Regions from separate parts of the Novosphingobium sp. RL4 genome, predicted to be linked through region 3. Evidence: riboswitches for the same ligand, from Rfam matches in the RefSeq annotation. Region 3 holds a riboswitch; each other region holds the start of a gene.
The links. Region 3 has a riboswitch for thiamine pyrophosphate ahead of thiC (phosphomethylpyrimidine synthase ThiC). Riboswitches for the same ligand answer to the same signal wherever they lie in the genome.

Region 1: it holds a riboswitch for thiamine pyrophosphate, as region 3 does, so the genes downstream of both, tenA (thiaminase II) here and thiC (phosphomethylpyrimidine synthase ThiC) in region 3, are expected to answer to the same signal.
Region 2: it holds a riboswitch for thiamine pyrophosphate, as region 3 does, so the genes downstream of both, U9J33_RS07415 (TonB-dependent receptor) here and thiC (phosphomethylpyrimidine synthase ThiC) in region 3, are expected to answer to the same signal.

The regions. Positions count from the first base shown of each region.
Region 1 is NZ_CP141945.1:1,397,300-1,400,571, forward strand. Features, by position in the region: gene U9J33_RS23125 (potassium transporter Kup) at 1-90, shown strand, start outside; gene U9J33_RS23130 (YbaN family protein) at 351-704, shown strand; gene tenA (thiaminase II) at 721-1,383, opposite strand; TPP riboswitch at 1,439-1,561, opposite strand; gene U9J33_RS23140 (ANTAR domain-containing response regulator) at 1,688-2,269, shown strand; gene U9J33_RS23145 (ABC transporter substrate-binding protein) at 2,266-3,272, shown strand, end outside.
Region 2 is NZ_CP141944.1:1,493,382-1,496,653, forward strand. Features, by position in the region: gene U9J33_RS07405 (DUF6438 domain-containing protein) at 1-935, opposite strand, end outside; gene U9J33_RS07410 (hypothetical protein) at 1,204-1,533, opposite strand; TPP riboswitch at 1,709-1,818, shown strand; gene U9J33_RS07415 (TonB-dependent receptor) at 1,866-3,272, shown strand, end outside.
Region 3 is NZ_CP141944.1:917,389-920,660, reverse strand. Features, by position in the region: gene thiC (phosphomethylpyrimidine synthase ThiC) at 1-1,296, opposite strand, end outside; TPP riboswitch at 1,346-1,491, opposite strand; gene U9J33_RS04450 (SOS response-associated peptidase family protein) at 1,536-2,162, shown strand; gene U9J33_RS04445 (hypothetical protein) at 2,181-2,480, opposite strand; gene U9J33_RS04440 (arylsulfatase) at 3,009-3,272, shown strand, end outside.

The sequences.
Region 1 (3,272 bases), on a different replicon from region 3:
TCGATGGTCCGCAATGCGCAGAGCGCGATGGAGTTCTTCAAGCTGCCGACCAACCGCGTGATCGAACTGGGCAGCCAGCTTGAAATCTGACGGCACAAGCCATTGTGCTGTTGAGAATTAGTCGCAACTGCGATAGCACGGGCCCATGGTGATCCGTGCCGAATAGCTCTTCCACCCTGTCGCCCCCGCCTGAAACGGCCGATCCGGCTGCCGCGGCGCCCGCTGCTTCGGGCCAGTCCGCTTCGGTCCAGTCCGCTTCGGTCCAGTCCACTTCGGTCCAGTCTCCGCAGCCGGTGTGGGCGCCCTCCGACGAGATCCTGCGGCGGGGCCGTCCGGCGCGGCTGGCGTGGATGGCGCTGGGGCTGCTGCTGGTGGGGATCGGGGTGATCGGCATCTTCGTGCCGCTGCTGCCGACCACCGACTTCATGATCCTGGCGCTGCCCTGCTTCGCGCGGTCCTCGCCCCGGCTGGAGGCGTGGCTGCTCAATCATCCCCGGTTCGGACCGGGGCTGCGGGCATGGCGGGCGGAGCGGGCGATCCCGCGCCCGGCCAAGATCGCCTCCCTTGCCGGGATGACCATCGGTTTCGTCTCGTTCTGCCTGATCGCGCGCCCCGGGCCGCTGCCGGCGCTGGGCGTGGCGGCGGTGCTGCTGGGCTGCGCGACCTGGGTGATCCGGCGCCGCGAACCGCGCGGCGAGAGCTGAGGCCGGACCTTAACCGTCAGATCGGCCAGCCCTCGCGGCGATAGGCCGAATCCCAGAACATCCATTCGAAGCGGGTGGCATTGCGGAATGCGGTGGCCATGGCGGCGCGGGTGGCGGGGGCGGCGTTGGCGGCGGCTTCGTCCACCAGGGCGCGCACGCGCGCGGTCGCCTCGCCGAACGAAGGGGCTGCGTAAGTGTCGATCCATGCCGCATAGGGATTGGGCGAGGCAGCGCGCGGCTTGATGTCGCAGCCGACTTCCCAGTAGACCCAGAAGCAGGGCAGGATGCCCGCGATCAGTTCCTCGTAACTGCGCGTGGCGGCAAGGGTGGCGAGATAGCCGGTGTAGCCGAGGCAGGCCGGCGTCGCTTCGCTGTCCTGTGCCATCTGTGCCGTTACGCCGAACCGGGCGAAGAACGCCTGGTGCAGCGCTTCCTCGACCTGCACCGCCACTTTGGCACCGTCCGAGAATTCCAGCCGGCCCGCCGCCGTGGGCGCGCGGGCGGCCGCGATGGCCAGCACGCGTGCATATTCGGCAAGGTAGAGGCTGTCCTGCACGATGTAGTGGCGGAAGCTCTCCGCCTCCAGCGTGCCGCCCGCCAGTTCGGCAAGGAACGGATGCGCGAGGATCGACCGGCGCAGCGGGGCGACCTCGTCCCAGATGGCGTCGCAGAAGCTCATGGCGTTTCGTCCTTGAAGATGGCGCCCGGCGTGAAGGCGAAAGTCATCGAGCCGCAGCAGTGCATGTCCCTATTCCTCCGCCGGTATGAGCCGGATCAGGTTCGCGGGTTTGCGGACTGGGAACGGCCCCGATCCGCCTCTCAGCCCTGACAGCGCCAGGACACCCCGTGGGTTGAAGATGTCACGGCGGCCTAGGAAAAGGCGCGAGCCGCGTCAACGGCCGGTGGACGGCGATTGACGCGGCACCGGCTCTCGGCGATGTGCGGGGAAACACGGGCACGGGTTCGATCAAATTGGGGAATCGATGAGAATCGTCATCATCGACGACAGCGGGCTGCGCGCGACGGTTCTCGAGGAGGGCCTGCGCGATGCGGGCTATGACGACATTCACATCGTTCCGCCGCGCGGCGCCTTCGTGGCCCGGCTTGAGCGGATGGCGCCCGATGTCGTCCTGATGGACCTCGGCAGCCCCAGCCGCGACACGCTGGAGGAGATGCTCACCGTCAGCCGCGCGCTCGCCCGGCCGATCGCCATGTTCGTGGATCAGTCGGACGAGGCGATGATCGGTGCGGCCATCGATGCCGGGGTTTCGGCCTATGTCGTCGACGGGCTCCGCAAGGAACGGGTCAAGCCGGTGCTCGAACTGGCGGTGCGGCGCTTCAATGCCTTCGCACGGATACAGGCTGAACTGGACGAGGCGCGCACAGCCTTGTCCGACCGCAAGGTGATCGACCGGGCGAAGTCGATCCTGATGGCGCAGCGCAGCCTCTCCGAACAGGAAGCCTATGCGCTGCTGCGCTCGGGTGCGATGAACCAGGGCAAGAAGATCGTGGACGTGGCGCAGGCGCTCATCACCGCCAGCGACCTGCTGGGAGGCGGAATATGACGACGGACCTGCGCATCGCCTTCCTGCCGCTGAACGACGTGGCGGTGCTTGCCGCCGCGCGGGAACGAGGGTTTGCCGAGGAGGAAGGGCTCGCGCTGGACCTGCTGCGCACGACGAGCTGGGCAACCTTGCGGGACCGGCTGGTCTATGGGCAGGTGCAGGCCGCGCACATGCTGGCGCCGCTCGCCGTCGCGGTGACGCTGGGGCTCAGCCAGCAGCCCGCCGCGCTTGCCGCGCCCTACAAGCTGGGCGTCAATGGCAACATGCTGGTCATGGCGAAGGATTTCGCCGCCGCGCTCTATCCCGATCCGGCCAGCCGCCTCGCCGATCCGCTGGGCACGGCGCACGATTTCGCCGGGGCCATCGGCCTCTGGCGCCGCAAGCCGGTGATCGGCGTGGTCCATCGCTTCTCCAGCCATGCGCTCATGCTGCGCTACTGGCTGGCGAGCGCAGGCGTCGATCCCGACCGGGACGTGGTGCTGCGGGTGCTGCCGCCCTCGCTGATGGTGGAGGCGCTGCTGGCGGCAGAGATCGACGGTTTCATCGCGGGCGAGCCCTGGGGCAGCGCCGCGATCGAGGCGGGCCTTGCCGAAACCGTGGCGGTGGGGGAGCGGATCTGGCGCCGCGGCGTGGAAAAGGTGCTCGCCTTCCGCCAGAACTGGCTGGAAGAGAACCCCGAAACCGTCGACCGGCTGCTGCGCGCGCTGGCGCGGGCCGCCGCGTGGTGCGATGCGCCGGAGAACCACGATGCGCTGGCGCACCTGCTGTCCGATCCCCGCTATCTCGACCAGCCGGCCGATCTCATCCAGCGCGCGCTGACCGGGCAGATCGTCGCGCGGGCGGGGGATGCGCCGATCTCCAATCCCGATTTCATGCTGTTCTCGCGCGAGGCGACGCCGTTTCCCTGGCGCAGCCAGGCGCTGTGGATCTATTCGCAACTCGCGCGCTGGGGCATGGTCGAACATACGCCCGAGAATGCGGCGAGGGCGGGGGCGGTATTCCG
Region 2 (3,272 bases), 580 kb from region 3:
TTCCTTCCGAGTGAGGCTTGCGCAAGCCTTATGGCACTTTGAACGAGGTCTGCGCCGGCTTGAGAAGTGAAGTCGAACCGCTGCTGCTTGAGTAGAGCGACAGTACCGCCGTTGCCCCGAATCCACCGATCTGTCTGAGCCAGAGTATCCACGGCATCCTCGAGTTGGGTCATGCTCCGAGGCATGCCGACAGACCGGCCCACGTAATCGACCACCACCTTGGAGGTTGTGCCGACTCTCAGGGTGAGTTCATAGGTCGGACTATCCGTGACGCCGGCCGTGTAATCCGGCTTCATCCCCATGAAGTGCGCATCTCGAAATTTCTGGAACAAGGCGGCAGCCGCTTCAGGCTCGACGTTCGTTTCATGAGGGCCGGGCCAGAGTACATTGTACCCGTTGAATGCACGATGCACGTCGGCGGCGCTTCCGGGAAAGCGAGGATAATTGCTGGAGAAACGGACGCGGCCATCTCCCCTGATCGAAACCTCATAATCGGGGCACGATCCGTAACAGGCGGTCCTTCGCAGCGTAACCTCGGTATCCTGAGGGCTACCTTCCGGGAACGGGACTTTCGGGTCAGGAGCAGTTTCGGCGGCTTCGTAGTTGATCGTTATGAAGCCAACTGCCTGGACAGGATGCCCGTCGAACGACTGAGGCTTGAATGTCCACTTCCGCGCAGCTTCAAGAGCTGGCTTGGGGTCGAGCTTGTAGAAGTTGTCTCCTACCCGAGCGTCGATGACATGGCCTTTCACGTCAATGGTCACCAGGACGCCGACATTGGCTGATCCGTAACCATTGACCGTCTCCGGGCCGGAGAGGCGCTCCGATTGGAGATAGTAGATGCCCACCCTTTCGACCTCGTGCGTCGATCCGGAACAGGCTAAGAGCAGGGACAGTGCCGCTGCTGATCGCCATGCAAGGCCACCCTTCATCATCTCTCCCAAGGTATTGATAGGCGACCATATCACCAGAACTCTGCTTGATAGGCTACCCCTTAAACCGTAGAATACTAAGTTAGAAAATCATCGACTTTACTTGGTGACCGATGATCGTCCGAAAAGGGTTGTGAATTGATGGGGCCGCGGGCGACATCCCGTGGTCGCATTGGAACGATGCTGGGAATGGGTGACTAATTATACAATCATAATTTAGATCAAGTTTTTTAAGTTTTAGTCTGCGGTGAACAGGCATCACTAACCTGCGTTATCGGATTGTTGCGAAATCCAATCCGAAGCGAGGCAGATACTTTCTGAGCCGGTCTGCGTCGTTGGTGCTGTTGCGTCGCGCGCGCGAGGCGGAGAACAGGTGCCGTCCGGCTTCGGACAGGGAGGTACTCTCGCGGCATGTGTCCACGACGTAAGCCAGCTGGACGCGGTCAAAGGGATCGATCTCCTCCAGTCTTTCCGCGTCGAGGAATGCTGCCAGCTTATCCTCATTGCTGGCGTTGCTGACTGACCAGAGGCGCCCAAGTCTGGCGATTTCGTTGTCGACCGTCGCCAGATCGATGCGGCCCTTCGGTGCAAAAGTCGCCATGCGCGTGACGCTGCCGGCCAGATCGAGGCCGTGCGCGGGCGGCGGGATGAAATCGCGGAGGCAAAGAGCCGCAAGACTGTGGATCAGGATCCTCGCGCGTGGACGCCGGTGGGGCGGTAATGGTGTGCCTTGCTCTCAATAACGCTTCCCAGCCCGCATCTGACCGCCTAGAGGCGCCCTATCCCCGGGGGGCCGCTTATGCGCGGCTGAGAGGTGGTCTGCAGACCACGACCCGCTGAACCTGATCCGGTTGACACCGGCGTAGGGAGGGCTGGCGGCAGGTCCGTTGTCCCTCCAGATGGAGTGGACGCGAGAAGATGCCCAGTAAGACGATGCCCATTAATCTGCCCAATTTCCGTAACTTTTCCTGTCTTCGCGGCCTGACCGGCATCGGTGGTGCCGCGCTGGTTCTGCCGGCCTTGCTGGCCGCGCCCGCGGCGATGGCGGAGGCGGCCGACGATGCCGGCCCGTCCGACATCCAGGTGATCGGGCATCCCGATCCCGAGGGGCTGCTGCCGGACCAGACCGCGCCCAAGGCCGTAAGCGCCATTTCGGCGGACTTCATCCTCAAGCAGGCGCCGACGCTCAATGCGTTCCAGCTCGTCAACCTCCTGCCCGGCGCGAACGTGTCTTCGAGCGATCCCTACGGCCTCTCCACCGGTTCCAGCCTGACCCTGCGCGGATTGGGTCAGGACCAGATCGGCGTCGTGATGGAAGGTGCGCCGCAAAACGATATCGGCTATTTCTACGCCTATCCCTCGCAGTTCGCCGATGCCGAGAACGTGCGGCAGATCGCGCTGGCGCAAGGGGCCGCCGATATCGACGCGCCCGTCGTCGCCGCGGCGGGCGGGCTGCTATCGCTGACGCTCGACGATCCGAAATCGGAGCTGGGCGGCCTCGTCAATCTTTCTGCCGGTTCCTACGATGCCCGCCGCGTTTTCGTGCGGCTGGACACCGGCACGCTGGGGGCGAGCGGGCTCAAGGCCTTCGTCTCCTATTCGAACAACCGCGCGGACAACTGGCGGGGCGCCGGATACGACAAGCGCCAGCATATCGATGCGAAGCTGCTGCGCGAATGGGGCGACGGGAACCGCGCCAGCATCTCCTTCTCGTACAACGACGCCAAGACATCGAGCTATCCGAGCCCCACGCTGGCCGACTGGAAAGCCTCCGGCCGCGATTTCAACTACGATCGGCAGTACACCGAGGGCAATACCAACTACTGGAGGCTCTACCGCGCGCCGTTCCGCAACTTCTACGTGGCGGCGCCGGTTCATCTGAAGCTGGGCGATCGCCTGGCGTTCGACAGTTCGGCCTATCTCCAGCTCGGCCACGGCAATGCGCCTTACGGCACGCAGCTTGCCACGACCGGCAATTTTCTCGGCACCGAGGAATTGACCCAGCCGATCGCGCTGCCCGGCGCGGTGGACGGGGTGGCCACCGTGCTTGGCAACTGGACCGGCAAGCAGCTTCGCGTCGGCGATGTCAGCAAGCTTACGCTTCAGGCGGGCGCCCACACGCTCACCGCCGGGCTCTGGTTCGATTACGGGACCGACCGTGTTACCCAGTCCTACACCTCGATCGGCGCCGATGGGCATCCGGTGGACCAGTGGGGCTATCAGGACAAGGCGATCCGCACGGCCGACGGCCGCCTGCTGGCTTACGAGAATGCGCGGACCGTCACCGTCACCAAAGGCTTCTTCCTGGCCGACAGCATCGCGGTTTCGCCGCGCCTGAGC
Region 3 (3,272 bases):
CGGCGCCTCGCCGCAGGCCTCAAGCTGCTTGTCCATGTTCTCCTTCACCTTGTGCATCGGCACATGGCCCGGCCCCTCGATCATCACCTGAACGTCCTGCGCCCAGGCGCGCTTGGTGAGTTCGCCCAGGGTGTAGAGTTCGGCGAACTGCGCCTCGTCATTGGCGTCCGCGATCGAGCCGGGGCGCAGGCCGTCACCGAGCGAGTAGGCGACGTCGTAGGCCTTCATGATCTCGGTAATCTCGTCGAAGCGTTCGTAGAGGAACGATTCCCTGTGATGGGCAAGGCACCACTTGGCCATGATCGAGCCGCCGCGGCTGACGATGCCGGTCACGCGCTTGGCGGCGAGCGGCACGAACGGCAGGCGCACGCCGGCGTGGATGGTGAAGTAGTCCACGCCCTGCTCGGCCTGTTCGATCAGGGTGTCACGGAACACCTCCCAGGTCAGGTCCTCGGCAATGCCGCCGACCTTTTCCAGCGCCTGATAGATCGGCACGGTGCCGATCGGCACGGGGCTGTTGCGGATGATCCATTCGCGGGTGTCGTGGATGTTGCGCCCGGTGGAGAGGTCCATCACCGTGTCCGCACCCCAGCGGATCGACCAGACCATCTTGTCCACCTCGCTCGCCACGTCCGAGGCGACGGCGGAATTGCCGATATTGGCGTTGATCTTGACCAGGAAATTGCGGCCGATCGCCATCGGCTCGGATTCGGGGTGGTTGATGTTGGAGGGAATGATGGCGCGACCACGAGCCACTTCCTCGCGCACGAATTCGGGGGTTACGTAGTCCGGGATGGCGGCGCCCCAGTCTTGCCCGTCGCGCGCATATTCCTTCAGCATCGCCCGGCCGAGGTTCTCCCGCTCGGCGACGTATTCCATCTCCGGCGTGATGATGCCGCGGCGAGCATAGTGCATCTGGCTGACGTTCATGCCTGCCTTCGCGCGCAGCGGGCGTTTCACCACGTTGGGGAAGGCCGGGACGCCGCCCGAACGATCCGGGCCGAGCTGGCCGTTATCCTCGGGCTTCACTGCGCGGGCGTCGTATTCCTCGACATCGCCGCGTGCCACGATCCATTCGCGGCGCTTGGCGGCAAGGCCCGCTGCAATATCGATGGTGACGTTCGGATCGGTGTAGGGACCGGAAGTGTCGTAGACACGCACCGGCGCCTCGCCCGATCCCGGCTCAAGGCGGATTTCCCGCATGGCAACGCCTAGCGGTCCGACGTGAATCTTCTTCGACCCACGAATGGGTCCGGTGGTAACGCCGATCTCCAGCTTGGAGTTGATGTCGGCCATAAGCGATTTTCCTTCGGCTTATGGACGAAAGAAAGGTCGCGACAGAAGTGTCCTGTGGCCCGCCCTTCCCTCCGCCCGTGTTAACGGGTTCAGGTTCAACGGGTCGGGCAGCGTGACCTGCCCCTCTCAGCCATTTGTTTCCGTCCGGCTTTCGGGATTCGAAAGCCCTGGGCACAAGCTCCCCGGGGATGGCGGGGACGATAGACGCGGCTTTTCCAGCCGTCTAGGGCCTCACAGACATGCCGATCATCTATCGCCTCGACGCGCCCGCCCGCGAAGTCGCCCGTGCCATGGGCGCCGAAGCCGGTGACGATCCCTGGCCCGGCGGTTCGGTTTCAGGCGGCGGATTCGCGCCGGTGGTGACGATGGGCCGCGAGTTCGTGGCCGGGCCGCGCCCCGAAAAGCGCCTGCCGCGCCGCATGGTGCCGCGCCTCTGGGGCGTGCCGCCACCGCCCGCCGCCTTCGACCAGCGCCGCCACGGCATCCTCACCGTGCGCAATCTCGAAAGCCCGTTCTGGATCGGCAACTTGCGCAACAGCGAGTTCCGCTGCCTGGTGCCCGCCACCGCTTTCATGGAATGGGGCAAGGCAAGCCCGACAGACGGCAAGCGCCGCCAGAACTGGTTCGGCGCGGCCGACCAGCCGATCTTCGCGATGGCGGCGGTATGGAAGGACAGCGAAGTGCCGAGTTTCGCCCTGCTCACTTGCGAGGCGAACGCCGCCTTGCGGGCGGAAGGGCGCGATACGATGCCGGTGATCCTGCCGCCCGAAGCGCACGATCTCTGGTTGCGCGGCGACTGGAAGCGCGCCGCGCAACTGGTCCTGCCCTATTCCTCCTCCCTCATGACCCTGCGAACAGCGTCCTGAGCGACGGGAGAAACCGGCTCAGATCGCCAGGATAAGGGTATCGTCGGAACGCGGGGCCGCCGGTTCGAACGAGGGCAACGGGTCGAAGCTTTCGTCCAGCAGTTCGGTTGCGCCAAGCCCTGCCAGCTTGAACTGGCCCAGCCTCCGGTCTTCCTCGCTCCGCCAGTTCTTGCTCATGTTGAGCGCGCTGACGAACAGGTCGCCATGCCGCTCGAACAGCAGGTGCGGGGCAAGCTTGATGACGCCGCCATTGTATTGGGCGGTGACGGTGCGCTTGCGGGTGATCGCCTCCATCAGCTTCAGGCGTGTTTCACTCATGGACGGCATACCGGATAGGATTGGACAGGACTGTTGTGCACCGCAGCATAATGCCGGACCCGGCCGCCAGATGCAAGTCCGGCGCCGTCACTGCCGGAGAACTCCCGACGGATCAGGCCCACGCCGGGACGATGGTGCGGCGGCGCGGGCTTGACTCACATTCTCTATCAATTAAGTTGAGAATACACCCAAGGGGGAGCGATGGTCGGTCGCCCCTGCGTTCAATTCAGGTGCCGACCCGCGGCTTTTGATCGGGATGCAGCTTGCTCCGCGTCACCAACAGCTAAAGCGCACGATGCCCGGGCGACCGCGCCAGCATCGTGATTCCCTCCTCATGAGGTGAAACGATGCGCATGAACATGATCCAGACCTGAGGCCGAAAACCGGAGCCCAGACTTGTGGGCCCGGCCTTCCCGCGCCGCTCCCGGCCCCCGCAGGGGCCGGCTGTTCCGGCACGCGCCATTTCCACGATCGGAACGTTCGTCACGCGCCGGCAGATGCCCGCGCCATGATACTTGGGGTAATTCCATGCATGTCTTCACAAGGGCAGCGCTGCTGCTTGCCGCGTCCTCGCTCGCCACGTCCGCGCTCACCACAGGCGCCATGGCGCAGGAAGCCAGAATAAACGTGGCCGAGGTGTTCACCGGCAGGGTCGGCCTCACCCGCGCCGATTCCGCCCCCGCTTTTCCGGCGCCGCCGCAGGCGCCCAAGGGCGCGCCGAACGTACTGCTGGTCCTGCTCGACGATGCGGGCTTCGCGGCAACTTCTGCCTTCGGCGGCGTGCCCCGCACC